Regions from separate parts of the Staphylococcus sp. M0911 genome, predicted to be linked through region 1. Evidence: a T-box and tRNA genes for the amino acid it is inferred to sense, from the RefSeq annotation. Region 1 holds a T-box; the other regions hold tRNA genes.
The links. The T-box of region 1 lies ahead of ssp1_RS05735 (valine--tRNA ligase). A T-box ahead of a tRNA ligase gene usually reads a tRNA of that ligase, here a tRNA-Val.

Region 1 (10,482 bases):
TTTCTTAGCACAAGAAACGGGTACAACTGGTACTATCTTTAATCATTTATTCAAGCAGGCAATTACTTTTGCTAAAAGAGCACATAGTGAAACAGATATTGCAGATAATGCAGTTAGTGTTTCATATGCTGCCGTTGAATTAGCTAAAAAGGTATTCGGAAAACTAAAATATAAACAAGCTGTCATTATTGGTGCAGGGGAAATGAGTGAATTATCACTCTTAAATCTGTTAGGGTCAGGTATTACAAATATAACTATTGTTAACAGAACGTTAAGTAAAGCAAAAGTATTAGCTGAAAAACATCAAGTTAAATTCGATTCACTAGATGCATTACCAGCTTTATTAGAACAAACAGATATTGTAATTAGTTCTACAAGTTCAGAGTCATATATCATTACTAATGATTTAATTGATTCAATAGCTAATCAACGTAAATTAGACGCTTTATTATTAGTTGATATCGCAGTTCCAAGAGATATCGAACCTGGTATTGATGCCATCAATAATATATTTAATTACGATGTTGATGACTTAAAAGGACTGGTTGATGCGAACTTAAGAGAACGTCAATTAGCAGCACAGACAATAGCTGATCAAATACCTAGCGAAATAGCTAGTCATAATGATTGGGTTAATATGTTAGGTGTTGTACCAGTTATTAGAGCTTTACGTGAAAAAGCAATGAACATTCAATCTGAAACAATGGATAGTATTGATAGAAAATTACCAGATTTATCAGAGAGAGAAAGAAAGATTATCTCTAAGCATACTAAAAGCATTATCAATCAAATGTTAAAAGACCCTATTAAGCAGGCTAAAGAATTAAGTAGTGATAAGAAAAGTAACGAAAAATTAGAGCTCTTTCAAAGCATTTTTGACATAGAAGCTGATAACCCTTATGAACAGGCGAGACAACATAAAGAAAATAAGGCTAAAGAAATTTCAGCACGTCGAATTTTTAGTTTTGAATAAGCATATTAATATGGTGATGATATGCAAGAAAACCTGTTTATTCGATTTCATGAAATAATATTAATCATATATTTAATTAGCATTGTTTGCTATTTTCTAGATTTTGTACGCAAAAGTCATAAGATTAGAGTATTTGGCATATATACATTGGGGATTGTTTGGGTATTACAAACAATCTCTTTATCTGTTTTTATTATACAAACAAAACATGCTCCATTAGGATCACTGTTTGATGTATTTTTCTCACTTACGTGGATTATAATCTCTTTATCACTCATTTTGAATGTGATAAAAGCATTAAATTTTTCTGTGTTCTTTTTAAATTTAATTGGTTTTGTATTAATGGCAATGAATACATTTCAGCCGGATCGGTATCATAGTCAAGTACAACAAGTGGCAGTTATTAACGAATTGTTACTTGTCCATATTGGTTTGGCTATTTTGAGCTATGCATTCTTTGCTTTAGCTTTCGTAAATTGTTTACTTTATATCATTCAATATCGTAATTTGAAAGAAAAGAATTTTGATCAGAAGTATTTTAGAATAGGCAGTGTAGCTACATTAGAGTCCATTGTCTTTTTCACCACTTTGGCAGGATGGATTATACTTATATTTAGTATTATCCTGGGAGCACAATGGGGTGTATTTTCAGTAGGTCAACAAATATTTATTGATCCAAAAGTTATTTTTTCTTCAGTTATTACACTATTGTATGGTATTTATTTAATATTTAGAGTGAAAAAGATTATCAATCAAAAGAACCTTATATATTTTAATATTATTTTATTCTGTTTATGTATGTTCAACTTATTTTTCACTACACATTTTTCGTAAATTAGCTTGTAGTGTTTATTGATAGGTTGGAAAAGAGAACGAGTGTTTTTCTAGGAGGCAGCAAAACATGCGCAAGTTAGTAGTAGGATCAAGAAGAAGTAAACTAGCTTTAACTCAGAGTCAGCAATTTATTGATAAATTGAAACAGGTACGTCCTGACTTGGATATTGAAATTAAGGAAATAGTTACTAAAGGTGATCGTATTGTAGATAAGCAATTATCTAAGGTTGGTGGTAAAGGTTTATTTGTTAAAGAAATTCAAAATGAATTGTTTGAAAAACAAATTGATATGGCTATTCATTCATTAAAAGATGTACCTAGTGTGATTCCTGAAGGATTAACATTAGGCTGTATACCTGATAGAGAGGTCCCTTTTGATGCTTATATCTCCAAAAATCATACACCTTTAAGAGAATTACCTGAAGGTAGCATTATTGGAACAAGCTCACTAAGAAGAGGCGCTCAAATTTTATCTAAGTATCCTCATCTAGAAATCAAATGGATACGAGGTAACATTGATACAAGATTGCAAAAACTTGAAACAGAAGACTACGATGCTATTATCCTAGCAGCAGCTGGTTTAAGACGAATGGGTTGGTCTGATGATATCGTAACAACCTATTTAGATAAAGATATTTTACTACCAGCTATCGGTCAAGGTGCACTTGGTATTGAATGCAGAAGTGATGATGAAGAATTATTAGAACTATTGAAAGAGGTTCATAATAAAGATGTTGAAAAATGCGTTACAGCAGAAAGAACATTTTTAGCCGAAATGGATGGAAGTTGCCAAGTACCAATTGGTGGATATGCAACAATTAATAGTCAACAGCAAATCGAATTTACTGGACTAATTATGACACCTGATGGAACAGAACGATATGAACATACAGCTATTGGCGAATCTCCAACAGAATTAGGTAAAGAAGTAAGTCGTGTTCTAAAAGAACAAGGCGCATATGAAATTATTAGAAAATTAAATGAAGAACAATAATCTTCGAGGTGACTATTTAAAATGAAACCAGTTGTAGTTATGACGCAAACAAGTAAAATTCAAAGTGATTTGGTTACGATTATTCACAAACCATTTATAGATATAAAACCACTTGAATTTGATTCGCGTTTGTTAAAAGATAACTATGACTGGCTTATTTTTTCGTCTAAAAACGCGGTTAAGTTCTTTTTACCTTATATGCATGTTGTTAATTTCAAAAAAATTGCAGTTGTTGGTGAAAAAACGGCTCAATATTGTCGTGCATTAAAAATTCCTGTAGATTTAATTCCACAAGATTACTCACAAGAAGGGTTGATTAATCAATTTCAAAAATATAATCAAAGAATATTAATACCTTCTAGTAAACAAGCACGGCCTCTATTGAGAGATACATTAGCTCGTAATAATAATGTTGTTAAAATTGATTTGTACGAGCCAGTACCACATTACAAACATATAGATGAAGTTAAATCATTAATTTTTAATAACAAAATTGATGCATTAACATTTTCAAGTTCATCTTCAGTACGTTATTATTTTAATGAAGACCCAATACCTAAGTTTGATTACTATTTTGCAATAGGCAAGCAAACAGCAAATACACTACATTCATATAATCAACCAGCTATTGTTGCAAATAAACAAACGTTAGAGTCATTGATAGACAAAGTAGTAGAAAGTAGGGACTAAAATGAAATTTGATAGACATAGAAGACTTCGTTCTTCTCAAACAATGAGAGACATGGTTCGCGAAACACATGTAAGAAAAGAAGATTTAATTTACCCAATTTTTGTAGTTGAAAAAGATGATGTTAAAACTGAAATCAAATCATTACCTGGCGTATATCAAATCAGTTTAAATTTATTACACAATGAAATTAAAGAAGCGTATGACTTAGGTATTAGAGCAATTATGTTCTTTGGTGTACCAAACGATAAAGATGATGTTGGTTCTGGTGCATATGATCATAATGGAGTAGTGCAAGAAGCAACACGCATTGCTAAAAAAATGTATAGTGACTTATTGATTGTTGCTGACACATGTCTATGTGAATATACTGATCATGGTCACTGTGGTGTGATTGACGACCACACACATGATGTAGATAACGATAAATCATTACCATTACTAGTCAAAACAGCAATTTCTCAAGTAGAAGCAGGTGCAGATATCATTGCACCAAGTAATATGATGGATGGATTTGTTACTGAAATTAGACAAGGACTTGATGATGCCGGTTATCAAAATGTACCAATCATGAGTTATGGTATTAAATATGCTTCAAGTTTCTTTGGGCCATTCAGAGACGCTGCTGATTCAGCGCCTTCTTTCGGCGATCGAAAAACATATCAAATGGATCCTGCCAACCGTTTAGAGGCATTGAGAGAACTTGAAAGTGACTTAAAAGAAGGTTGTGACATGATGATTGTTAAACCTGCTTTAAGTTATTTAGATATCGTTAGAGATGTTAAAAATCATACTAATATTCCTGTTGTTGCATACAATGTTAGTGGTGAATATAGTATGACAAAAGCTGCTGCATTAAATGGTTGGATTGATGAAGAAAAGATTGTGATGGAACAAATGGTTTCAATGAAACGTGCCGGTGCAGATATGATTATTACTTATTTTGCTAAAGATATTTGTCATTATTTAGATAAATAACAAAGAGGATAATAAAGAGGAGGCAACATTTATGGGATATGAAAAATCAATTAAAGCAATGGAAATTGCTGAAGATTTAATGCCTGGCGGTGTAAATAGTCCAGTACGTGCTTTTAAATCAGTGGACACACCTGCAATTTTTATGGATCATGCAGAAGGTTCAAAAATATATGATATTGACGGTAATGAATATATTGATTATGTGTTAAGTTGGGGGCCGCTTATTTTAGGGCATAAAAATAAACAAGTTATCGAAAATCTTCATAAGGCAGTGGATAATGGCACTAGTTTTGGTGCCTCTACATTACAAGAAAATAAACTAGCACAATTAGTAATTGATAGAGTACCTTCAATTGAAAAAGTTAGAATGGTATCTTCAGGCACAGAAGCTACATTAGATACATTAAGATTAGCGCGTGGTTATACTGGACGCAATAAAATTGTTAAATTTGAAGGCTGTTACCACGGACATAGCGATTCATTATTAATTAAAGCTGGCTCAGGTGTGGCAACATTAGGTTTACCTGATTCACCTGGTGTACCTGAAGGCATTGCTAAAAATACAATAACTGTGCCATATAATGATTTAGATTCATTACGTTTGGCTTTTGAAAAATATGGTGATGATATCGCTGGAGTTATTGTTGAACCAGTTGCTGGTAATATGGGTGTAGTGCCACCTGTGGAAGGTTTTTTACAAGGATTAAGAGACATTACTAATGAATACGGTTCTTTATTGATTTTTGATGAAGTTATGACTGGCTTTAGAGTTGGTTATAACTGTGCCCAAGGTTATTTTGGTGTCACACCAGATTTAACATGTTTAGGCAAAGTAATAGGTGGTGGTTTACCTGTTGGAGCGTTTGGCGGTAAAAAAGAGATTATGGACCATATTGCACCAGTAGGCAATATTTATCAAGCAGGTACTTTATCAGGTAATCCATTAGCAATGACAAGTGGATATGAAACACTTAGTCAATTGACACCTGAATCATATGATTATTTTAATGAACTTGGAGATTTACTTGAAAAAGGATTAAAAGAAGTCTTTGCTAAGCATCAAGTTCCTATCACTGTTAATAGAGCTGGCTCAATGATTGGTTATTTCTTAAATGAAGGGCCAGTCACAAACTTTGAACAAGCCAATAAAAGTGACTTGAAATTATTTAGTGAGATGTATAGAGAAATGGCAAAAGAAGGCGTATTCTTACCACCATCTCAATTTGAAGGCACTTTCTTATCAACGGCGCATACTCAAGAAGATATTGAAAAAACAATTCAAGCATTTGATAATTCATTAAGTCGTATTGTAAAATAAAAATTAAATTAATGATATTTTAGCCTGGGATATCTCATTATACCCAGGCTCTTAATTTATATAAGTAAATTTCACATCATTTCACACATTTATAAAAGGTAGTGTGCGTATGAAAATAATAAATAGAAATAACCTAATTATATTAGCATTATCCATTTTTATAAGTTTGCTATTAAAGGTATCACATATATTATTACCTTTTATGTTCGGGCCCATTATAGCGGCTATAATATGTATAAAAATATTTAAATTAAACATTAAATGGCCGTTTTGGATCAGTCAAATTGGGTTGATTTGTTTAGGTGTTCAAATAGGATCAACATTCACTAGAACTGTCATAAAAGATATTCAAGCAAGTTGGTTAACAATTATTCTTGTATCAGTTCTTTTGCTCGTATTAGCACTATTAATCGCATTATTATTTAAGAAGATTGCAGATGTAAATACCGAAACAGCTGTACTAAGTGTCATTCCGGGTGCTTTAAGCCAAATGTTAGTCATGGCAGAGGAAGATAAAAAGGCGAATATTTTAGTTGTTAGTTTAACACAAACATCAAGAATTATTTTCGTTGTTATTTTAGTACCTTTAATTTCATATTTCTTTCAAAATGATCATAGTAGCGGAGAACCAATAGTTAAAGCGAAACCGTTAACTGATATTTTAAACATTTGGCAATTTATATTTCTTGTGTTAGCAATCATTGTAGTTTATTGGATAATGGCTAAGATCAATTTTCCAACAAAACAATTATTGGCACCAATTATAGTCTTAATCATTTGGAATATTACGACTGATATAACATTTGCATTAGATAATTGGTTACTAGCATCAGCACAAGTAGTGTATATGATTCGAATAGGGTTACAGATTGCTCGTTTGCTTTCAGACTTGAAAGGTAGAATAGCCGTAGCGATTGCGTTTCAAAATATAATGCTTATATTAAGTGCTTTCGTAATGGTTTGTATCTTACATTTCTTTACACATGATTCAATCAACGAGTTGTTTTTAGGTGCAGCACCAGGTGGTATGAGTCAAATAGTATTAGTTGCGATTGAAACAGGTGCAGATGTGGCTATGATATCGAGTTATCATATATTTAGAATCTTCTTTATTTTGTTTTTAATCGCACCATTAATTAATTACTTTTTGAAATATAGAGCTAAACGGTCGTAAATATTTAATAGAATTAAAAGACGTATATCAAATGCTTATTGAGAAAGCTATGATATACGTCTTTTAAATTTTAATCATGTTTTGGTTTTTGAGGGCAATCCTTTAAATGCGCATCATATAATCCAGCTGCCTCTAAGAATGAAAATACTGTTACGGGTCCTAGGAATTTAAAACCATATTTTTTTAAATCTTTGGAAATTGCTTTAGCACGGTCATCTACCGTAATACGATCTTCAGGCTTTACATATCCCATGTCGATAGGTTTACCATCAACATAAGACCATAAAAACGTACTGAAACTACCATAATCCTTCTCAATTTCTAAATAACCTTTCGCTTGTGCAATAATAGCTCTAATTTCTTTCTGTGATGGACAATATTAGGAAATGTCATTAAGTTGTCGACATCTTGTTCAGTCATTGCCGCTATCTTTTTAGGTTCAAACTGATAAAATGCCTCTTCATAAGCGGATTTCTTTTTTAGTATCGTAAGCCAAGATAGACCAGCATGTTGAGATTCTAGAGCCAATAGTTTAAATAAATCTTTACTATCGTACATCGGTTGACCCCAAACTTGATCATGATATTCTATATAAATTGGATCTTTGGTACCAAAGGCACAAGGGTTCATAAAATTCCTCCTAATAGATTGACTTATGCGAATTTCCATTATACTATAATTAAGTAAATGAATATAACATTTGGGAAGAGTAGGTTTTAATTATTTTTTAGAGAGTGTATGGTTGGTGAAAATACACAATAATTACTACTGAAGGTAGCCCACTTAGTCCTTTTGCTGATTGAACGAAGAAAAGAGTAGGCAAAAGCGTGTTTGAGCGTTAATCAAATTCTAGAGTGCTCGAAAGTAGAAGGTTGAGACATATACAGACTAACTACTTTCTTGAATATAGGTGGTACCACGGAACATCCGTCCTATGTATATAGGATGGGTGTTTTTTATTTTTGAGGAGGATTTACTTTATGGAAATGAAGCCGAAATATAATCCACGCGAAGTAGAAGCTGGAAGATATGATGAATGGGTAAAAAATGGTTATTTCAAACCATCAGAAGACACTAATAAAGAAACATATACAATCGTTATTCCACCACCAAATGTAACTGGTAAATTACATTTAGGTCATGCTTGGGATACAACATTACAAGATATCATTACACGCATGAAACGTATGCAAGGTTTTGACACTTTATATTTACCTGGTATGGATCACGCTGGTATCGCTACACAAGCTAAAGTAGAAGCTAAACTAAATGAACAAGGTATTTCACGTCATGATATTGGTCGTGAAAAATTCTTAGAACAAGCTTGGGATTGGAAAGAAGAATATGCGTCCTTCATTCGTAAACAATGGGCTAAATTAGGGTTAGGTTTAGATTACAGTAGAGAACGTTTTACTTTGGATGACGGTTTAAGTAAAGCTGTTAAAAAAGTATTTGTTGATCTTTATAACAAAGGTATTATTTATAGAGGCGAACGTATAATCAACTGGGATCCTCAAGCTCGTACGGCTTTATCTGATATTGAAGTGATTCATGAAGATGTACAAGGTGCATTTTATCATTTTAAATATCCATATGCTGATGGAGATGGATATATTGAAATCGCTACAACACGCCCAGAAACGATGTTAGGTGATACAGCTATTGTTGTTAACCCAAATGACGAGAGATACAAAGATGTTATTGGCAAAAAGGTGATATTACCAATTGTTGGTAGAGAATTACCTATATTAGCAGATGAATATGTAGATATCGACTTTGGTTCGGGTGCTATGAAAGTAACGCCGGCACATGACCCTAATGACTTTGAAATTGGTCAACGTCATCAATTAGAAAACATTATCGTTATGGACGAAAAAGGTCACATGAATCATCATGCTGGTAAATATGAGGGACTTGAGCGTTTTGAATGTCGTAAACAATTAGTTGAAGACTTAAAAGAACAAGGTTTGGTTATTAAGATTGAGGAACATATGCATTCTGTTGGTCATTCTGAACGTTCTGGTGCAGTAGTAGAACCTTATTTATCTACACAATGGTTTGTTAAAATGAAACCTTTAGCACAACGTGCTTTAGATAATCAAAAAACCGATGATCGTATTGATTTTTACCCACCTAGATTTGAAAATACATTTAATCGATGGATGGAAGAAATCAGAGATTGGACAATTTCAAGACAACTTTGGTGGGGGCATCAAATTCCTGCTTGGTATCACAATGAAACTGGCGAAGTCTACGTAGGTGAAAATGCACCAGAAGATATAGAAAATTGGACTCAAGATGAAGATGTTTTAGATACTTGGTTCTCAAGTGCTTTATGGCCATTCTCAACTCTAGGTTGGCCAGATGTAGATGCAGAAGATTTCAAACGTTACTTCCCAACTAATGCATTAGTAACAGGCTATGATATTATTTTCTTCTGGGTTGCACGTATGATATTCCAAGGATTAGAGTTCACAGACCGTAGACCATTTAATGATGTTCTGTTACATGGATTAGTTAGAGCGGAAGACGGTAGAAAAATGAGTAAATCTTTAGGTAACGGTGTGGATCCTATGGATGTTATTGATGAATATGGTGCTGATAGTTTAAGATACTTCCTTGCCACAGGTTCTGCACCTGGACAAGATTTACGTTACTCAACTGAAAAGGTTGAATCAGTATGGAATTTCATTAACAAAATATGGAATGCAGCAAGATTTAGTTTAATGAATATTGGGGAAGATTTTAATGTAGAAGATATTGATTTATCAGGAAACTTATCTTTAGCAGATAAATGGATATTAACGCGTCTAAATGAAACAATCGCTACAGTTACAGATTTAAGTGATAAATATGAGTTTGGTGAAGTGGGTCGAGCACTATATAACTTCATTTGGGATGAATTCTGTGATTGGTATATTGAAATGAGTAAAATACCTATGAATGGCGAGGATGAAGACCAAAAACAAACGACACGTTCTGTATTAAGTTATGTGTTAGATCGTATTATGAGAATGTTACATCCATTTATGCCATTTGTAACAGAGAAAATTTGGCAAAGTTTACCTCATGAAGGCGAAACAATTGTTCAAGCATCTTGGCCAACAGTAGATAAGGAACTTATGTTTGATGATAGTAAGCAAACAATGCAACAATTAGTTGAAATTATCAAATCAATTAGACAATCTCGATTAGAAGTTAATACACCATTATCTAAAGCCATTCCTATTATGATTCAGGCTAAAGATAGTAATATTCAATCAACATTAACAGATAATGCTGATTATATTGAACGATTCTGTCATCCTAGTGAATTGACAATCAATGTTGATATAGCCATTCCTGAGAAAGCAATGACATCTGTAGTGTTAGCAGGTAAAGTCATCTTACCTTTAGAAGGTTTAATTGATATGGATAAAGAAATTGCACGTTTAGAAAAAGAATTAGATAAATTACAGAGTGAATTAGACCGTGTGGATAAGAAATTGGCCAATGAAAACTTTGTCAATAAAGCACCTGAAAA
Region 2 (10,482 bases), 1.1 Mb from region 1:
GAAAGCCAACACAGCTAGGGTAGTATCCCACCAATGCCTCCACGTAAGCTAGCGCTCACGTTTCAAAGGCTCCTACCTATCCTGTACAAGCTGTGCCGAATTTCAATATCAGGCTACAGTAAAGCTCCACGGGGTCTTTCCGTCCTGTCGCGGGTAACCTGCATCTTCACAGGTACTATGATTTCACCGAGTCTCTCGTTGAGACAGTGCCCAAATCGTTACGCCTTTCGTGCGGGTCGGAACTTACCCGACAAGGAATTTCGCTACCTTAGGACCGTTATAGTTACGGCCGCCGTTTACTGGGGCTTCGATTCGTAGCTTCGCAGAAGCTAACTACTCCTCTTAACCTTCCAGCACCGGGCAGGCGTCAGCCCCTATACATCACCTTACGGTTTAGCAGAGACCTGTGTTTTTGATAAACAGTCGCTTGGGCCTATTCACTGCGGCTCTTCTGGGCGTTAACCCTAAAGAGCACCCCTTCTCCCGAAGTTACGGGGTCATTTTGCCGAGTTCCTTAACGAGAGTTCGCTCGCTCACCTTAGAATTCTCATCTTGACTACCTGTGTCGGTTTGCGGTACGGGCACCTGTTATCTATCTAGAGGCTTTTCTTGGCAGTGTGAAATCAACGACTCGAGGAAACAATTTCCTCTCCCCATCACAGCTTGACCTTATGAGTGCCGGATTTGCCTAACACTCAGTCTTACTGCTTGGACGTGCAATCCAATAGCACGCTTCGCCTATCCTACTGCGTCCCCCATCGTTTAAAACGATACTAGGTGGTACAGGAATATCAACCTGTTATCCATCGCCTACGCCTGTCGGCCTCAGCTTAGGACCCGACTAACCCAGAGCGGACGAGCCTTCCTCTGGAAACCTTAGTCAATCGGTGGACGGGATTCTCACCCGTCTTTCGCTACTCACACCGGCATTCTCACTTCTAAGCGCTCCACATGTCCTTGCGATCATGCTTCGACGCCCTTAGAACGCTCTCCTACCATTGTCCTACGGACAATCCACAGCTTCGGTAATATGTTTAGCCCCGGTACATTTTCGGCGCAGTGTCACTCGACTAGTGAGCTATTACGCACTCTTTAAATGATGGCTGCTTCTAAGCCAACATCCTAGTTGTCTGGGCAACGCCACATCCTTTTCCACTTAACATATATTTTGGGACCTTAGCTGGTGGTCTGGGCTGTTTCCCTTTCGAACACGGACCTTATCACCCATGTTCTGACTCCCAAGTTAAATTGATTGGCATTCGGAGTTTGTCTGAATTCGGTAACCCGAGAAGGGCCCCTCGTCCAAACAGTGCTCTACCTCCAATAATCATAACTTGAGGCTAGCCCTAAAGCTATTTCGGAGAGAACCAGCTATCTCCAAGTTCGATTGGAATTTCTCCGCTACCCTCAGTTCATCCGCTCACTTTTCAACGTAAGTCGGTTCGGTCCTCCATTCAGTGTTACCTGAACTTCAACCTGACCAAGGGTAGATCACCTGGTTTCGGGTCTACGACCAAATACTAAACGCCCTATTCAGACTCGCTTTCGCTACGGCTCCACATTAGCTGCTTAACCTTGCATCAAATCGTAACTCGCCGGTTCATTCTACAAAAGGCACGCCATCACCCATTAACGGGCTCTGACTACTTGTAAGCACACGGTTTCAAGTTCTCTTTCACTCCCCTTCCGGGGTACTTTTCACCTTTCCCTCACGGTACTGGTTCACTATCGGTCACTAGAGAGTATTTAGCCTTAGGAGATGGTCCTCCCAGATTCCGACGGAATTTCACGTGCTCCGTCGTACTCAGGATCCACTCAAGAGAGTATATATTTTCGACTACAGGATTATTACCTTCTTTGATTCAACTTTCCAGATGATTCGTCTAATATATACTTTTGTAACTCCGTATAGAGTGTCCTACAACCCCAACAAGCAAGCTTGTTGGTTTGGGCTCTTCCCGTTTCGCTCGCCGCTACTCAGGGAATCGATTTTTCTTTCTCTTCCTCCGGGTACTAAGATGTTTCAGTTCTCCGGGTCTGCCTTCTGATATGCTATGTATTCACATATCGATAACATGACATAACTCATGTTGGGTTTCCCCATTCGGAAATCTCTGGATCAACGCTTACTTACAGCTCCCCAAAGCATATCGTCGTTAGTAACGTCCTTCATCGGCTTCTAGTGCCAAGGCATCCACCGTGCGCCCTTAATAACTTAATCTATGTTTCCATCCTACAGGAAACGCGTTATTAATCTTGTGAGTGTTCTTTCGAACACTAGCGATTATTTCTTATGAATTCAAGCTTTAAAACTCTAATTCACTCGGTTTTGCTTGGTAAAATCTATTTTACTTACTTATCTAGTTTTCAATGTACAAGTTCTATTTCTAGTCAAGCGTTTGCATACTGCTTTGTTATCATTACTTTAAATACCCATTTACTCTAGTAAACTCCGCTTTAAAGTAACTCAACGCATTGTCTGCGAATCGCTTTCTTTGAAAAAGAAGATATGTTGAATGCTGTATAAACATTCAAAACTGAATACAATATGTCAATGTTATTCCTTCATCTTCTACGAAGATGTTCCGAATATATCCTTAGAAAGGAGGTGATCCAGCCGCACCTTCCGATACGGCTACCTTGTTACGACTTCACCCCAATCATTTGTCCCACCTTCGACGGCTAGCTCCATAAATGGTTACTCCACCGGCTTCGGGTGTTACAAACTCTCGTGGTGTGACGGGCGGTGTGTACAAGACCCGGGAACGTATTCACCGTAGCATGCTGATCTACGATTACTAGCGATTCCAGCTTCATGTAGTCGAGTTGCAGACTACAATCCGAACTGAGAACAACTTTATGGGATTTGCTTGACCTCGCGGTTTAGCTGCCCTTTGTATTGTCCATTGTAGCACGTGTGTAGCCCAAATCATAAGGGGCATGATGATTTGACGTCATCCCCACCTTCCTCCGGTTTGTCACCGGCAGTCAACTTAGAGTGCCCAACTTAATGATGGCAACTAAGCTTAAGGGTTGCGCTCGTTGCGGGACTTAACCCAACATCTCACGACACGAGCTGACGACAACCATGCACCACCTGTCACTTTGTCCCCCGAAGGGGAAAACTCTATCTCTAGAGCAGTCAAAGGATGTCAAGATTTGGTAAGGTTCTTCGCGTTGCTTCGAATTAAACCACATGCTCCACCGCTTGTGCGGGTCCCCGTCAATTCCTTTGAGTTTCAACCTTGCGGTCGTACTCCCCAGGCGGAGTGCTTAATGCGTTAGCTGCAGCACTAAGGGGCGGAAACCCCCTAACACTTAGCACTCATCGTTTACGGCGTGGACTACCAGGGTATCTAATCCTGTTTGATCCCCACGCTTTCGCACATCAGCGTCAGTTACAGACCAGAAAGTCGCCTTCGCCACTGGTGTTCCTCCATATCTCTGCGCATTTCACCGCTACACATGGAATTCCACTTTCCTCTTCTGCACTCAAGTTTTCCAGTTTCCAATGACCCTCCACGGTTGAGCCGTGGGCTTTCACATCAGACTTAAAAAACCGCCTACGCGCGCTTTACGCCCAATAATTCCGGATAACGCTTGCCACCTACGTATTACCGCGGCTGCTGGCACGTAGTTAGCCGTGGCTTTCTGATCAGGTACCGTCAAGATGTGCACAGTTACTTACACATTTGTTCTTCCCTGATAACAGAGTTTTACGATCCGAAGACCTTCATCACTCACGCGGCGTTGCTCCGTCAGGCTTTCGCCCATTGCGGAAGATTCCCTACTGCTGCCTCCCGTAGGAGTCTGGACCGTGTCTCAGTTCCAGTGTGGCCGATCACCCTCTCAGGTCGGCTACGTATCGTTGCCTTGGTAAGCCGTTACCTTACCAACTAGCTAATACGGCGCGGATCCATCTATAAGTGACAGCAAAGCCGCCTTTCACTATTGAACCATGCGGTTCAATATGTTATCCGGTATTAGCTCCGGTTTCCCGAAGTTATCCCAGTCTTATAGGTAGGTTATCCACGTGTTACTCACCCGTCCGCCGCTAACGTCAAAGGAGCAAGCTCCTTATCTGTTCGCTCGACTTGCATGTATTAGGCACGCCGCCAGCGTTCATCCTGAGCCAGGATCAAACTCTCCATAAAAAATTATGATGTTTGATTAGCTCATAAAACTAAATTAATTGTTGTAACTTTCGTTACATTATTGGAATTAACGTTGACATATTGTCATTCAGTTTTCAATGTTCATTGTTGAAATAAATAATGGTGGAGACTAGCGGGATCGAACCGCTGACCTCCTGCGTGCAAAGCAGGCGCTCTCCCAGCTGAGCTAAGCCCCCATTTTTTTAAGAAGTCGGGAAGACAGGATTCGAACCTGCGACCCCTTGGTCCCAAACCAAGTGCTCTACCAAGCTGAGCTACTTCCCGTATGTAGTTATGTTCTTTAAAATGGCGCGCCCGATAGGAGTCGAACCCATAACCTCTTGATCCGTAGTCAAACGCTCTATCCAGTTGAGCTACGGGCGCTTATTAAAGATGGTGCCGAGGACCGGAATCGAACCGGTACGGTGATCTCTCACCGCAGGATTTTAAGTCCTGTGCGTCTGCCAGTTCCGCCACCCCGGCAAAATAATGGAGCAGAAGACGGGATTCGAACCCGCGACCCCGACCTTGGCAAGGTCGTATTCTACCGCTGAACTACTTCTGCATTATTTCGCTTAAAATTATAAATAAAATCGTAATGAGCCATAGAGGATTCGAACCTCTGACCCTCTGATTAAAAGTCAGATGCTCTACCAACTGAGCTAATGGCTCAAAAGATGGTGCCGGCCAGAGGACTTGAACCCCCAACCTACTGATTACAAGTCAGTTGCTCTACCAATTGAGCTAGGCCGGCTATTAAATGGTGGAGAATGACGGGTTCGAACCGCCGACCCTCTGCTTGTAAGGCAGATGCTCTCCCAGCTGAGCTAATTCTCCTGTTATCTATTGCCTGGCAACGTCCTACTCTAGCGGAACGTTAGTCCGACTACCATCGGCGCTAAAGAGCTTAACTTCTGTGTTCGGCATGGGAACAGGTGTGACCTCTTTGCTATTGCCACCAGACAAATTAACTTACTTTATTAATAATACACGTTTGTTAACAACATTTCAATAGTTAATTTTACACTTTGTTAAAATTAATTTTACATTTCGTTAACCAAACTACGTGTTTTTGACGACTTTTATATATTACTTCATTTACTTAAGAAAGTCAACAGATTATTTTCATTTTTTTCGAAAGACGGAATTTCAATTCCTACGTCTTTTCCACTTGATCTATTCTACCACATATCACTTTCCTAAACTATAGGTATTATTACTTTCTATCAGTAAATAAGTTACTTTTACTTATCAAAAGTAACATTTATTTAAGAAAAAAATTAATTTCATCTCACTTTTTCAACAATTAGATTACATAAAAACACCAATCACAATTGTGATTGGTGTTTATCGATATATTATTTTTGTCTCATATAAGGGAATAATAATACGTCTCTAATTGATGGTGAATCAGTTAATAACATAACTAATCTATCAATTCCGATTCCTAGACCACCTGTAGGAGGCATACCATATTCTAATGCTTCGATATAATCTTCATCCATTTCATGTGCTTCATCATTACCTTGCTCTTTTTCAACTAATTGAGCTTCAAAACGTTCTTTTTGATCGATAGGGTCATTAAGCTCAGTAAAGGCATTAGCATGTTCTCTTCCTACGATAAACAATTCAAATCTATCTGTAAATCTAGGATCTTCCGGATTTTTCTTAGCTAACGGTGATATATCAATTGGATGACCATATATGAATGTTGGTTGAATTAATGTCTCTTCTACTTTTTGCTCAAAGAATTCATTTAAAATATGACCATATTTCATATTGTCAGTAATTTCAATTCCATGTTCCTTTGCCAATGCTTTAGCTTCTTCATCAGATTTCACATTATAGAAATCTACACCTGTAGCTTCTTTAACTGCATCAACAATGTGTAATCTTTTCCATGATGATTCTAAATCAATCTCAGTTCCATTATATTGAACCTTAGCTGATCCAAGTACTTCTTGAGCAATATGTCTAACCATTGATTCTGTTAAATCCATTATATCATGGTAATCTGCATATGCTTCATACAATTCAATCATTGTAAATTCAGGGTTATGTCGTGTAGATACGCCTTCATTACGGAATACGCGACCAATTTCGTATACTTTTTCTAATCCGCCTACGATTAAACGTTTTAAATGCAATTCGATAGCTATACGCATATACAAAGTAGCGTCTAATGCATTATGGTGTGTCACAAATGGTCTAGCAGCAGCCCCTCCAGCGATTTGATGCATCATTGGTGTTTCTACTTCTAAGAAACCTTTTTGATTTAGATAATTACGCATTTCTTGAATGATTTTACTACGATTAATAAATGTTCGTGTACTATCTTGATTTGTAATTAAATCTAAATAACGTTGACGATAACGTTGTTCTATATCTTGTAATCCGTGGAATTTATCTGGTAATGGTCTTAAAGCTTTAGTTAATAGTGTAAATGATTTCGCTTTAACCGATAATTCACCAGTATTAGTTTTAAACATTACACCTTCAACACCGACAATATCCCCTAAATCGGCATGTTTCCATAAATCAAATTGTTCTTCTCCAATTTGATCTTTTCTAACATAAATTTGAATTTGTCCTGATAAGTCTTGAACATGTGCAAATCCTGCTTTACCTTTTCCACGTTTAGTCATAATACGACCTGCTATCGCAACATGACTTTCTTCTTCTTTTTCATGTAATTCTTCTTTTGAGAATTCGTCCCAAGCTGATTTTAATTCTGCTGCTGAAGCAGAACGATCGTATCTTTGACCAAATGGATCAATTCCTAAATCTCTTAATTCTTGTAGTTTTTGGCGGCGCACCTGCATTTGGTCATTCATTTCTTCTGACATAACTTTCTCTCCTTTTGCTTCTTGTTTTTCAATTATTTATTTTATACATTTTGTTAGAAATGTTTAGGTATATCAATCATTTCTCTTGTTCTTAGAGACACTCTTATTCCCTCTATCGTCCACTCTAAATATAACGATGCCAAGAAGCGTGTTAAATCTTTTCATAACATCTATCTTCCCACCATCTCATTTTACTAAACGGCAATGTTCTAATAAAGTATTTACTTCTTTGCCTTTAACTGTTAAACCTTAATCTATTTAAAAAAACAACTAGAATTAAATAATTTAAGTCACTATGTAGTGTCTCACATCATCAATCTCTTCGTTACTCATTAAGACATATATCTTTTAACAGTACTATCTGCTGTTACTAAATTTTCAATCAATCTTTGGGAACGGGGTTCAATATGTTTCGATGCAATATCATTCAATGGAATAAGCACAAAAGCGCGTTCAACCATTCTCGGATGAGGAATGATTAGATTATCTTCTTCAATGATTTCATTTCCATACAGTAAAATATCAACATCTAGCGTTCTAGGCCCCCATCGAATCTTCCTTACACGGTGAAGTGCTTGCTCTGTTTCTAAACATCGCTTTAATAATTCTTGAGGTTTTAATGTTGTCTCTATTTCTATACATAAGTTAAGAAACTGAGGTTGATCAGTGTAACCAACTGGCTCTGTTTCATAGATAGGAGATACAGATGTAACATCAATATGTTGAAATCGGTCGATAATTTGGATAGCTTGTTGTAACTGATGTGCTCTATCACCCATATTACTTCCCAAGCCTAAATACGCTTTAACCATTTAATGACGCTCCCTCACTATTTCGATACCTACCCCATCGTAATGTCCGGGTATCGGAGGATTTTCTTTAGTTATTCTAACTTTCGTTTCCATTACACGATTATAGTGTGAATTTATACGTTTGGCAATACGTTCTGCTAGATGTTCGAGCAAATTAGAGGGGGCACCTTCAACAATCTCTTTAACATCCTCAAAGACTTCTCCATAATGTACCGTGTCTCTTACATCATCTGATTGACCAGCATCATGTAAATCTACTTTCAAAGTAATATCTACAATGAATATTTGACCTATTTCATTTTCTGCTGGCAATGCACCGTGATAACCATAAAATCGCATTCCATTAAGAAATATGATGTCGTTCATTTTCATTCTCCTTTAGAAAATCCATGCCTTGTGCAATACGTGAATTAAGTTTAACATTATGTACTCTCACAGCTTGAACGCCCTTCATTATACCATAAGCAGTTGTCGCTGCAGTAGCTTCATCCCTTTCAATAGCTTTTGTATCTCCACCTATCATTTCTTTAATGAATCTTTTACGACTAGTAGCCAATAGAATCGGGTAATCTGTTGCAACTAACTCATCTAGTCGAGCCATCACTTCGTTTTCTTCATCTCTAGTTTTAGCAAACCCTATACCAGGATCTAGCCAAATTTTAGACTGTGGGATACCTGCCATTTCTGCTTTATTAGCTTGTGCTAATAGGGTAACAAGCATTTCATCTACAACAGGCTTATCTCTTTCACCATCCCCATTGTGCATTAGAACAATTTCCGCATCATATTGAGCAACAACATTCAATATTTTAGGATCGTACAAACCCGCCCATTGGTCATTAATCATTGTAGCACCTAACTTCAAACAAGCTTCTGCTACTTCACTTCTATATGTATCAATTGATATTTGTACATTAAGCTCTATCAATGCTTCAACAACTGGCACAACTCTATTCAACTCTTCTTCTAGGGTAACTTCTTGATATCCAGGTCGTGTTGAAACACCACCTACATCCACTATATCAACACCTTCATCCACCATTTCTTTTGCTCTCGAAACTGCTTTTTCAACAGAATTATATTTCCCACCATCTGAAAATGAATCTGGCGTTACATTAAGTATGCCCATAATTTTAGTTTTTGACATTTAATCACCTTTTCTATATTGAAATATTTCATGCATTTTCATATCACTTACTATGATATCACTACTTTCAAGATAATTTCAGTGGTAAAAATCAAATAACTTACTCTAAATAACAGTTAAAATGAATTGACTATACTAATACACATATCATCAAATATAAAAAAGCGAAGTCGATTTATCCCGACTTCGCTTTGGTAGCTTCTATAATTAGTCATCAAATGAGTATAAAGGTGTGGATAAGTAACGTTCACCATTACTTGGTAATACTGTTACTACTGTTTTACCTTTACCCAGTTCTTTGGCTTTTTGAATAGCTGCATGGATAGCTGCACCAGAAGAAATACCTGATAAAATACCTTCTTCTTTTGCAACACGTCGTGCCATTTCCATAGCAGTTTCGTTGCCTACTTTAATAATACTATCGTAAATGTCAGTATTTAACGTATCCGGAACAAATCCAGCACCTAAACCTTGTAATTTATGTGGTCCTGGTTCTCCACCACTTAGCACTGGTGATGCTTCTGGTTCGATAGCAACTATTTCAATATCTGGGTATTGTTGTCTTAAAACTTTACCTACACCAGATAACGTGCCTCCAGTACCTACGCCAGCTAAGAAAGCGTCGATTGTTTTACCTTCAAACTGTTCAACTAATTCTGGACCAGTTGTAAGTTCATGAACTTCAGGGTTCGCTGGGTTTTCGAATTGTTGTGGTTCAAAGTAACCATGCTCTTCTTTAAGTTCTTTAGCTTTTTTAATTGCACCTTTCATTGCTTCTGAGCCAGGTGTTAATACTAGTTCTGCACCATATGCTTTTAATAAGTTACGACGCTCTTGACTCATTGTTTCAGGCATTGTGAACACTGCCTTGTAACCTTTAGCTGCACATACAAATGCTAAACCAATACCTGTGTTACCACTTGTCGGCTCCACAATAGTATCTCCAGGTTTGATTTTTCCTTCTTTTTCAGCTTTTTCAATCATAGCTAAAGCTATACGGTCTTTAACTGAACCACCTGGATTTTGATATTCTAATTTAACGTAAATATCTGCCGCATCTTCATCAACAACGTTTCTCAATTTAACTACTGGTGTGTTACCAATAATTTGCGTAATGTTTTCTACTGGTTTTTGTGCCATTCCAAACACTCCTTATAGATAGAATTAATAAAACTTAGTCTTTTTATCGGATATTTATATTCTATCAGAATTTTCTAAAAAAACAAATGTATCCTACAAAATCTAATGCACATTTATCGACATACGTTTAATAAATTCCCTATTTTAATTTATTATAAACTTCTGTTGATTTTATGCCATGGATTCTAATAATTGATTAAGCTCTGTTTCACTATAATTGTATTTATTACCACAGAAATGACAAACTGCTTCTGCACCATGATCTTCTTGAATCATATCTGTAATTTCTGCTTCGCCTAACCCTTTAATAGCATTCAAGAATTTTTCATGGCTACAATTACATTCAAATTGTGCAGGTGATGTTTCTAAAATTTGGACATGCT
Region 3 (10,482 bases), 390 kb from region 1:
GCGTTTAGTATTTGGTCGTAGACCCGAAACCAGGTGATCTACCCTTGGTCAGGTTGAAGTTCAGGTAACACTGAATGGAGGACCGAACCGACTTACGTTGAAAAGTGAGCGGATGAACTGAGGGTAGCGGAGAAATTCCAATCGAACTTGGAGATAGCTGGTTCTCTCCGAAATAGCTTTAGGGCTAGCCTCAAGTGATGATTATTGGAGGTAGAGCACTGTTTGGACGAGGGGCCCTTCTCGGGTTACCGAATTCAGACAAACTCCGAATGCCAATCAATTTAACTTGGGAGTCAGAACATGGGTGATAAGGTCCGTGTTCGAAAGGGAAACAGCCCAGACCACCAGCTAAGGTCCCAAAATATATGTTAAGTGGAAAAGGATGTGGCGTTGCCCAGACAACTAGGATGTTGGCTTAGAAGCAGCCATCATTTAAAGAGTGCGTAATAGCTCACTAGTCGAGTGACACTGCGCCGAAAATGTACCGGGGCTAAACATATTACCGAAGCTGTGGATTGTCCGTAGGACAATGGTAGGAGAGCGTTCTAAGGGCGTCGAAGCATGATCGCAAGGACATGTGGAGCGCTTAGAAGTGAGAATGCCGGTGTGAGTAGCGAAAGACGGGTGAGAATCCCGTCCACCGATTGACTAAGGTTTCCAGAGGAAGGCTCGTCCGCTCTGGGTTAGTCGGGTCCTAAGCTGAGGCCGACAGGCGTAGGCGATGGATAACAGGTTGATATTCCTGTACCACCTAGTATCGTTTTAATCGATGGGGGGACGCAGTAGGATAGGCGAAGCGTGCTATTGGATTGCACGTCCAAGCAGTAAGACTGAGTGTTAGGCAAATCCGGCACTCATAAGGTCAAGCTGTGATGGGGAGAGGAAATTGTTTCCTCGAGTCGTTGATTTCACACTGCCAAGAAAAGCCTCTAGATAGATAACAGGTGCCCGTACCGCAAACCGACACAGGTAGTCAAGATGAGAATTCTAAGGTGAGCGAGCGAACTCTCGTTAAGGAACTCGGCAAAATGACCCCGTAACTTCGGGAGAAGGGGTGCTCTTTAGGGTTAACGCCCAGAAGAGCCGCAGTGAATAGGCCCAAGCGACTGTTTATCAAAAACACAGGTCTCTGCTAAACCGTAAGGTGATGTATAGGGGCTGACGCCTGCCCGGTGCTGGAAGGTTAAGAGGAGTAGTTAGCTTCTGCGAAGCTACGAATCGAAGCCCCAGTAAACGGCGGCCGTAACTATAACGGTCCTAAGGTAGCGAAATTCCTTGTCGGGTAAGTTCCGACCCGCACGAAAGGCGTAACGATTTGGGCACTGTCTCAACGAGAGACTCGGTGAAATCATAGTACCTGTGAAGATGCAGGTTACCCGCGACAGGACGGAAAGACCCCGTGGAGCTTTACTGTAGCCTGATATTGAAATTCGGCACAGCTTGTACAGGATAGGTAGGAGCCTTTGAAACGTGAGCGCTAGCTTACGTGGAGGCATTGGTGGGATACTACCCTAGCTGTGTTGACTTTCTAACCCGCACCACTTATCGTGGTGGGAGACAGTGTCAGGTGGGCAGTTTGACTGGGGCGGTCGCCTCCTAAAAGGTAACGGAGGCGCTCAAAGGTTCCCTCAGAATGGTTGGAAATCATTCATAGAGTGTAAAGGCATAAGGGAGCTTGACTGCGAGACTTACAAGTCGAGCAGGGTCGAAAGACGGACTTAGTGATCCGGTGGTTCCGCATGGAAGGGCCATCGCTCAACGGATAAAAGCTACCCCGGGGATAACAGGCTTATCTCCCCCAAGAGTTCACATCGACGGGGAGGTTTGGCACCTCGATGTCGGCTCATCGCATCCTGGGGCTGTAGTCGGTCCCAAGGGTTGGGCTGTTCGCCCATTAAAGCGGTACGCGAGCTGGGTTCAGAACGTCGTGAGACAGTTCGGTCCCTATCCGTCGTGGGCGTAGGAAATTTGAGAGGAGCTGTCCTTAGTACGAGAGGACCGGGATGGACATACCTCTGGTGTACCAGTTGTCGTGCCAACGGCATAGCTGGGTAGCTATGTATGGACGGGATAAGTGCTGAAAGCATCTAAGCATGAAGCCCCCCTCAAGATGAGATTTCCCAACTTCGGTTATAAGATCCCTCAAAGATGATGAGGTTAATAGGTTCGAGGTGGAAGCGTGGTGACACGTGGAGCTGACGAATACTAATCGATCGAAGACTTAATCAAAATTTATGTTTTGCGACGCAAAATCATTTTACTTACTATCTAGTTTTGAATGTATAATACATTCCATTTGTCTGGTGACAATGGCAAGGAGGTCACACCTGTTCCCATGCCGAACACAGAAGTTAAGCTCCTTAGCGCCGATGGTAGTCAGACTAACGTTCCGCTAGAGTAGGACGTTGCCAGGCAAATATATAATTATTCCACAGTAGCTCAGTGGTAGAGCTATCGGCTGTTAACCGATCGGTCGTAGGTTCGAGTCCTACCTGTGGAGCCATGGCTCCTTGGTCAAGCGGTTAAGACACCGCCCTTTCACGGCGGTAACACGGGTTCGAGTCCCGTAGGAGTCATTTATGGAGAATTAGCTCAGCTGGGAGAGCATCTGCCTTACAAGCAGAGGGTCGGCGGTTCGAACCCGTCATTCTCCACCATTGATTTTAATTAAATATGCTGGAGGGGTAGCGAAGTGGCTAAACGCGGCGGACTGTAAATCCGCTCCTTCGGGTTCGGCAGTTCGAATCTGCCCCCCTCCACCATCTTAATGGGCTATAGCCAAGCGGTAAGGCAACGGACTTTGACTCCGTCACGCGCTGGTTCGAATCCAGCTAGCCCAGCCATAAGAGCCATTAGCTCAGTTGGTAGAGCATCTGACTTTTAATCAGAGGGTCAGAGGTTCGAATCCTCTATGGCTCACTCTTAACATCTTTCTTCGGAAAGATGTTTTTTTATGTTGTTTTATGTAAGCGGATACATTATTCTATAAATAACATGATAAAAAGAGGTGGATATATTAATGAAGAACATAGATATTATTGGGGCACCTTCGACATTTGGCCAAAGAAAATTAGGTGTGAATTTAGGTCCAGATGCTATAAGATATGCAGGATTACAGGAAAGATTAGAAAATTTAGGTATGAATGTTCAAGATATTGGCAATATAGACGTTCCTGCTATAGATTTGAAAAAGTTTAATTCTGAGCAACAAGGCTTGAGAAATTATGATGAAATTATAAGCGTCTCAAATGTACTTAGCGAAAAAGTTGAACAAACGATAGTAAATCATAGATTTCCATTAGTTTTAGGTGGAGATCATTCTATAGCGGTAGGTTCAATTTCTGGTATTAGTAAACACTATGAAAATCTTGGTGTAATTTGGTATGATGCTCATGGAGATTTGAATATACCTGAAGAGTCACCATCAGGAAATATACATGGGATGCCACTAAGAATATTATTAGGTGATGGTCCAAGTGATCTTGTTAATTTAAATAATAGTCAACCTAAACTTAAACCTGAAAATATAGTTTTAATTGGTATGAGAGATTTGGATAAAGGTGAACGTGAGTATATCAAAGCACAAAACATTAAAACTTATACTATGGCAGATATAGATAAACTTGGAATCGAAACAGTTATTAATGATACTTTAAGTTATTTGAAATCAAGAAATGTTGATGGGTTACATTTATCATTAGATGTCGATGCCTTAGATCCAACTGAAACACCAGGAACAGGAACAAGAGTATTAGGTGGGTTAAGTTATAGAGAAAGCCATTTTGCTTTAGAATTACTTCATGAAAGTAATATGATTACATCAATGGATTTGGTTGAAGTTAATCCATTAATTGATTTACATAATAGTACAGCTGAACAAGCAGTTTCATTACTTGGGACATTTTTCGGAGAAACATTATTATAAAATAATTATTGCAACTTGCATGTGTTTTGACATGCAAGTTTTTTTCATTTTTCTCACCGTTCATATGACACGTGTTCTAATGATTGATATAATGGATGATATGGAAAATGTTATCGGAGGAGATGTTATGGATTTTTCCAATTTTTTTCAAAATTTCAGTACTTTGAAAGTCATAACTAGTGTCCTCGATTTATTGATTGTGTGGTATGTCCTTTACTTACTTATTACAGTTTTTAAAGGAACTAAGGCAATACAATTATTAAAAGGTATTGTTGTTATAGTAATCGGTCAACAAATCAGTAAAATGCTAAATTTGACTGCGACTTCTAAATTGTTCGATATCGTAATTCAATGGGGTGTACTTGCTTTAATAGTTATTTTCCAACCTGAGATTCGAAGAGCGCTTGAACAATTAGGTAGAGGAAGTTTCTTGAAACGTTATACAAATGCCTATACTAAAGATGAAGAGAAGTTAATCCAATCTGTATCTAAAGCGGTTCAGTATATGGCTAAGCGTCGTATAGGTGCGTTAATAGTGTTTGAGAAAGAGACAGGTTTACAGGATTATATTGAAACTGGAATTCCTATGGATTCTAAAATTTCTCAAGAATTATTAACCAATGTATTTATACCTAATACACCTTTACATGATGGTGCTATGATCATTCAAGGAACAAAAATAGCAGCAGCCGCTAGTTATTTACCTTTATCAGATAGTGTTAAAATTTCAAAAAGTTTAGGTACTAGACACAGAGCAGCAGTAGGTATTTCAGAAGTATCAGATGCTTTTACAGTTATTGTTTCTGAAGAGACAGGTGATGTGTCAGTAACATTTGATGGTAAACTAAGACGAGATATTTCAAATGAAGTGTTTGAAGAATTACTAGCTGAGCATTGGTTTGGCACACACTTTCAAAAGAAAGGTGTGAATTAATATGTTAGAGAGTAAGTGGGGGTTAAGATTCGTTGCACTTATTTTAGCAATATTTTTCTTCTTATCTGTTAATAATGTTTTTGGTAACATATTTAATTCAGATGATATTTCACAGAAATCAACAAAGACAATCCAAGATGTTCCAGTGGAAGTAGTTTATAACCATAAAGATTTACATGCAACTCATGTTCCAGATACTGTAGATGTGAACATTTCAGGGCCACAATCTAAATTATTAAAAATTGAAAGTCCAGATGACTTAAAAGTAGTGGTTGATTTATCTGGTGAAAAAGCTGGTAAATATCATGAAAAATTCCAAGTTAAAGGAATAAGTAATGGTATTAATTACAATGTAAAACCTAAAGCAGCCAATATTACATTGGAAAAGAAAACGACTAAGACGATGCATGTTCAACCGGATGTAAGTCAAAGCGATATTTCAAATGAATATAAAATAGATAAACAACAAATTTCACCTGAGACAGTTAAAGTTACAGGTGGAGAAGAACAATTGAATCAAATTGCTTACTTAAAAGCAACATATAAAAATGCAACTAAGATTAGTAAAGATACGAAAGATGTTGCAGATGTTAATGCTTACGATAAAGATTTAAATAAATTAAACGTATCAATTAACCCAGGACAAGTTGATTTGAAAGTGTCTGTTAAGCCTTTTAGTAAAAAAGTTAAGGTTAATACTAAGACTACTGGAAATTTAGATGGTAATAAAAAAGTTGATCATATTAAATTAGATGATGATGAAGTAGAGATTTATGGTAGTAGAGAAGACTTACAGGGTATAGATAATATCACAGCTGAAGTTGATTTAGATCATATTTCAGAATCAACTGAAAAGACAGTGAAATTTAATTTGCCTAAGAATGTAAGTAAGGTTGAACCTGAAGAAACAAAGGCTTATATTACGGTTAAATAATTGAAAGAAATAAAAGGAGAGTAAATCATGGGAAAATATTTTGGTACTGACGGTGTCAGAGGTGTCGCAAACGAAGAGTTAACACCAGAACTAGCATTTAAATTAGGTAGATATGGTGGCTATGTACTAGCACATAATAAAGGTGAAAAAAATCCTAGGGTACTTGTAGGAAGGGATACAAGAGTCTCTGGTGAAATGTTAGAATCTGCATTAATTGCAGGGTTAATTTCTATTGGTGCAGAAGTCATGCGTTTAGGTATTATTTCTACTCCAGGTGTTGCATATTTAACTAGAGAAATGGACGCAGGACTAGGTGTTATGATTTCGGCATCACATAACCCAGTTGCTGATAATGGTATTAAATTCTTTGGTTCTGATGGATTTAAACTTTCTGATGATCAAGAAGAAGAAATAGAAGCACTATTAGATCAAGATGAACCAAGTCTTCCAAGACCAGTTGGTACTGATATCGTTCATTACTCAGATTATTTTGAAGGTGCACAAAAATATTTAAGTTATTTAAAATCAACAGTAGATGTGAATTTAGAAGGCATGAAAATAGTTTTAGATGGTGCCAATGGATCTACATCATCATTAGCACCATTCTTATTCGGTGATTTAGAGGCGGATACTGAAACAGTAGGCTGTAGTCCTGATGGCTATAATATCAATGAGGAATGTGGTTCTACACATCCTCAAGCACTTGCAGAAAAAGTACTTGAAACTGGAGCAGATTTTGGATTAGCATTTGATGGTGATGGTGACAGAATCATTGCTGTAGATGAAAAAGGACATATCGTTGATGGTGACCAAATTATGTTCATCATTGGCCAAGAAATGCACAAGAATCAAGAACTAAATAATAATATGATTGTTTCAACAGTTATGAGTAATTTAGGTTTCTATAAAGCATTAGAGAATGAAGGTATCCAATCTAATAAAACAAAAGTCGGCGATCGTTACGTGGTTGAAGAAATGAGACGTGGCAATTATAATCTTGGTGGCGAACAATCAGGTCATATTGTTTTAATGGATTATAATACAACAGGCGACGGATTATTAACAGGTGTGCAACTTGCAGCTATCGTTAAAATGTCAGGTAAATCATTGAGTGAATTAGCTTCACAAATGAAAACTTATCCGCAATCACTAATCAATGTGAGAGTAACTGATAAATATCGTGTTGAAGAAAATATTGATGTTAAAGAAGTAATGACTAAAGTTGAAGTGGAAATGAATGGTGAAGGTAGAATTTTAGTGCGTCCTTCAGGTACAGAACCTTTAGTACGTGTGATGGTAGAAGCATCAACTGACGAAGATGCACAAAGATTTGCACAACAAATTGCCGATGTAGTCGAAGACAAGATGGGTTTAGATAAATAAATGATAAGAGCACATGTCACAAATTAAATGTGGCATGTGTTTTTTATATTACAAAAAGAACCAGAAACAGTAGTTTCTGGTTCTTTAAATATCTTATTTTGCAACTAGTTCATTATATTCTTTTTCAATTTCTTCAGCTAATGGTCCTTCAACTTTAGCATATGTTTGTAAGAAGGCTTTAATACCATTTTCATGAATATAATTATTTTTCTCAACTGTTTCTTGATCAGCTTTGTCGTCATATTTTAAAAGTAGGGCAGCTGCTTTAACCAAGCCATCTCTTTCTAAATTATGTTCATATAAATAATTCAATGGTTTGATGATACGATCTTTCGGTCCAATTTTACGTAGTGTTCCGCGACCTACGCGAGTAACTTCATCAGAAAGATGTGGGTTATTGAAACGTTCGATAATTTTTTCTACGTATTGTGATTGTTCAGTTTTAGTGAAATCAAATTCACGAGTAATATATTCGCTTGTTTCAGCTAATACACGTCTTAAACCTGCTTCAATCGTACTATCTTGAACGGCATCTAATACTGTTGCCTTATTATCATTATATCCTGCATATGCTAAAAATGCATGACCTGTATTTACTGTTAATAATTTTCTTTCGATATAAGGTGTTAGATCATCAACGTATTTAATATGATCTAACTCTTGACCATACCAAGCGTCTTTTTCGACTACCCACTCGAAGAACGGTTCTACCATAACATCTAAAATATTTTCATTTTTTTGTAATGGAACGATTCTATCAACTGCAGAGTTTGCAAAGTGAATATGATCGCCTAGAGGGCCAGTGATATCTAAGATAGCTTTTTTAAGTGTGTCTGTTGCCATTATTGCATTTTCACATGCAACGATATTAACATGATTTTCTTTTTCTTTTAAATATGGTGCAAATGATTTAGCGATAATTGGTAAGATATTAACACCAACTGCAGTAGTAATTAAATCAGCTTCTAAAATAGCTTGTTTTAATTCATCAGACGGTTTAGCTGAGTTAATCGCATCAACATTGTTCACACGTGTAGTTGTTTTAGACTCATCTGCTAAAATAACGTCGTATTCATGCTCTTTTTGTAAAGCATTAATAATGTCTTCGTTAACATCTGCAAATGTAACTTTAATATTATTATCTGCTAAGATATAACCAATAAAACCACGACCGATATTACCGGCACCAAAATGTACTGCTTTCATTATGCATCAGCCTCCTCAAAGACTTGTTTGATTTCGTCAGCAGATTTAGCATTGATAATACGCTCTACATTTTCTTCTTCACTGAAAGTAATCGCGATTTTAGATAATAGGTCTAAATGTTCTCCATCTTTACCAGCAATACCAACTACGACTTTAACTTCTTCGCCATTCCAATCTACGCCTTCAGGAATTTGTAATAAGCTTAATCCAGATTGGATAACGTTTCCTTTAGCTTCTTCAGTACCATGTGGTATAGCTAAGCCATTGCCCATAAATGTAGATACGACATCTTCACGATCTTTCATTGCTTGGATGTAGTTTTCTGTTACAGCACCACTATCTACTAAAGCTTGTCCTGCTTTTTCGATTGCTTCGTTTTGACTACCTACTGATACATTGATAAAGATATTTTCGTTACTGAATAATTCACTCATTGATTAATACACTCCTAAATTAATTGTTGTTTTATTTGTTTTAAAAATTGCTTTTCCAGTATGGTTTTAAATTCCTGTGGATTTTGCATAAAATCATCTAAGTTTTCCAAATGATCGCTAAGTGTTTCTGATATTGTACTAACTAGTTTTGTCATGATTGCATCTTCTGGAATAAACATACTTAACATATATTTAATTAAATGATTGTCATTTTGAACATTACTCAACACTATTGGTTCTTCCAAGGTCGTAATAAGGATACTAGGTTGTTTAAACATAGCATCTTTCATATGTGGAATTGCAATAGGGTAGGGTTGTAATATCCAACTTGGATTTTCCTCTAACCGCTGTTGTAATTGTTCAGCGAATGACTGACCATCTTCAATGATATGTTGACTTACTAAGTAATCAGCTAAATGTTGTTTCCAATTTTTAACTGATTTATATTCTATTTTCACTGAATCAACTAATTTTAAACCTGCGCGCATGGTTTCTAAAATATCTTCTGAGGATGCTTTTTGAGTCTCCACATCTTTCTCTTTTACCACCTGATGTGATTCTTTGGTATTTAAAAATGACGCCACATAACCGATATCTGAATCAGGAAGTAGGGGATTCACTGTTAAAAATGGTCTATCGATATCTAAATTAACTGTCGATATTATGCCATCATAACTAGATAAATCTAATACATTTAAATCACTTACAGATGCTTGGGTAATACGTTCAATTTCACTAAATACTTGTTCAAGACGAGTTGCTAATAAACGACTAGTCCCAATACCGCTACTACAAACAACTAGAATGTTTAGAAATTGATGTCCTTGATTTTTGATAGATCCTCCAAAATGAAGCACGATAAAGGCGACTTCACTTTCAGGGAATATCAAATCTGGCCAAACGATGCGTAACGCCTTACTCACATTATCAAATAGTCTTGGATATTTGTACTTAATCATATCGGTTAACGGGTTGTAAGTTTCAATATTTGATTCTAAGCGATTGATAGCTGGATTAATATGCAATGATAAACCATTTATTAAAGTATCTTTATCATCAAAGTATTGCCCTGAAATCTCTTCTACTGACTGTACAAAAGATTTAATTTTTTGTTCGCTTTTTTTATCTTCAAATAATGAATCTTTAGTATCTTTACGTTTTGAACCGCGCAAATGAATGGTAATAAATGTGATTTCAGCTTGGTTAAATTGAACATCGTATAAGTATTCTAAATGTTTGGCGATTTCACTAGCAATTTCATGTTCAAACGTATCTTTTACAGATTGATAAATGTCATCATTAAGTGATACATATTCGTTGTTTTGCATTCTTGTAATACTTAAAACGATATGAACAGTTAGTGTTAAATAGCTAGATTCAGTCAATGAATAGGGAAGTTGCCCTAAATAATCCATTAAAATTCTCTCAACTTTAAATATTCTATCTAAATCCACAAGTGATTGCTGAGATTGATGTAATGATTGGTAAACAAAGTGGTTTTCGATTACTGAATACATACTTGTACTATTTAAGTTATTCACCATTAATTGACTTAAGAACTCTCTTTTTTTAGATTCAGTGCCGTTTAAAATAACACCTTCGCCACGTTTACGTGTTAATGATAATTGATATAATGATAAATCTTGTTCTAATTCATCTAGCAATT

Region 2: it has a tRNA-Val gene. The T-box ahead of ssp1_RS05735 (valine--tRNA ligase) is inferred to sense a tRNA for this amino acid. The anticodon was not compared.
Region 3: it has a tRNA-Val gene. The T-box ahead of ssp1_RS05735 (valine--tRNA ligase) is inferred to sense a tRNA for this amino acid. The anticodon was not compared.

The regions. Positions count from the first base shown of each region.
Region 1 is NZ_CP022881.1:1,157,424-1,167,905, forward strand. Features, by position in the region: gene hemA (glutamyl-tRNA reductase) at 1-973, shown strand, start outside; gene ssp1_RS05700 (cytochrome C assembly family protein) at 995-1,807, shown strand; gene hemC (hydroxymethylbilane synthase) at 1,875-2,801, shown strand; gene ssp1_RS05710 (uroporphyrinogen-III synthase) at 2,823-3,491, shown strand; gene hemB (porphobilinogen synthase) at 3,493-4,467, shown strand; gene hemL (glutamate-1-semialdehyde 2,1-aminomutase) at 4,499-5,785, shown strand; gene ssp1_RS05725 (AbrB family transcriptional regulator) at 5,895-6,959, shown strand; partial or broken gene ssp1_RS05730 (DNA-3-methyladenine glycosylase I) at 7,030-7,589, opposite strand; T-box leader at 7,647-7,897, shown strand; gene ssp1_RS05735 (valine--tRNA ligase) at 7,940-10,482, shown strand, end outside.
Region 2 is NZ_CP022881.1:2,236,620-2,247,101, forward strand. Features, by position in the region: rRNA gene ssp1_RS10865 (23S ribosomal RNA) at 1-2,221, opposite strand, end outside; rRNA gene ssp1_RS10870 (16S ribosomal RNA) at 2,602-4,154, opposite strand; tRNA gene ssp1_RS10875 (tRNA-Ala) at 4,276-4,351, opposite strand; tRNA gene ssp1_RS10880 (tRNA-Pro) at 4,366-4,439, opposite strand; tRNA gene ssp1_RS10885 (tRNA-Arg) at 4,462-4,538, opposite strand; tRNA gene ssp1_RS10890 (tRNA-Leu) at 4,549-4,637, opposite strand; tRNA gene ssp1_RS10895 (tRNA-Gly) at 4,645-4,719, opposite strand; tRNA gene ssp1_RS10900 (tRNA-Lys) at 4,754-4,826, opposite strand; tRNA gene ssp1_RS10905 (tRNA-Thr) at 4,833-4,908, opposite strand; tRNA gene ssp1_RS10910 (tRNA-Val) at 4,916-4,991, opposite strand; rRNA gene rrf (5S ribosomal RNA) at 5,003-5,117, opposite strand; gene lysS (lysine--tRNA ligase) at 5,513-7,000, opposite strand; gene folK (2-amino-4-hydroxy-6-hydroxymethyldihydropteridine diphosphokinase) at 7,333-7,812, opposite strand; gene folB (dihydroneopterin aldolase) at 7,813-8,178, opposite strand; gene folP (dihydropteroate synthase) at 8,156-8,959, opposite strand; gene cysK (cysteine synthase A) at 9,167-10,099, opposite strand; gene hslO (Hsp33 family molecular chaperone HslO) at 10,271-10,482, opposite strand, start outside.
Region 3 is NZ_CP022881.1:766,248-776,729, forward strand. Features, by position in the region: rRNA gene ssp1_RS03655 (23S ribosomal RNA) at 1-2,229, shown strand, start outside; rRNA gene rrf (5S ribosomal RNA) at 2,300-2,414, shown strand; tRNA gene ssp1_RS03665 (tRNA-Asn) at 2,429-2,503, shown strand; tRNA gene ssp1_RS03670 (tRNA-Glu) at 2,505-2,576, shown strand; tRNA gene ssp1_RS03675 (tRNA-Val) at 2,582-2,657, shown strand; tRNA gene ssp1_RS03680 (tRNA-Tyr) at 2,679-2,762, shown strand; tRNA gene ssp1_RS03685 (tRNA-Gln) at 2,769-2,843, shown strand; tRNA gene ssp1_RS03690 (tRNA-Lys) at 2,847-2,919, shown strand; gene rocF (arginase) at 3,020-3,925, shown strand; gene cdaA (diadenylate cyclase CdaA) at 4,053-4,859, shown strand; gene ssp1_RS03705 (CdaR family protein) at 4,861-5,793, shown strand; gene glmM (phosphoglucosamine mutase) at 5,821-7,176, shown strand; gene ssp1_RS03715 (mannitol-1-phosphate 5-dehydrogenase) at 7,270-8,382, opposite strand; gene ssp1_RS03720 (PTS mannitol transporter subunit IIA) at 8,382-8,816, opposite strand; gene ssp1_RS03725 (BglG family transcription antiterminator) at 8,831-10,482, opposite strand, start outside.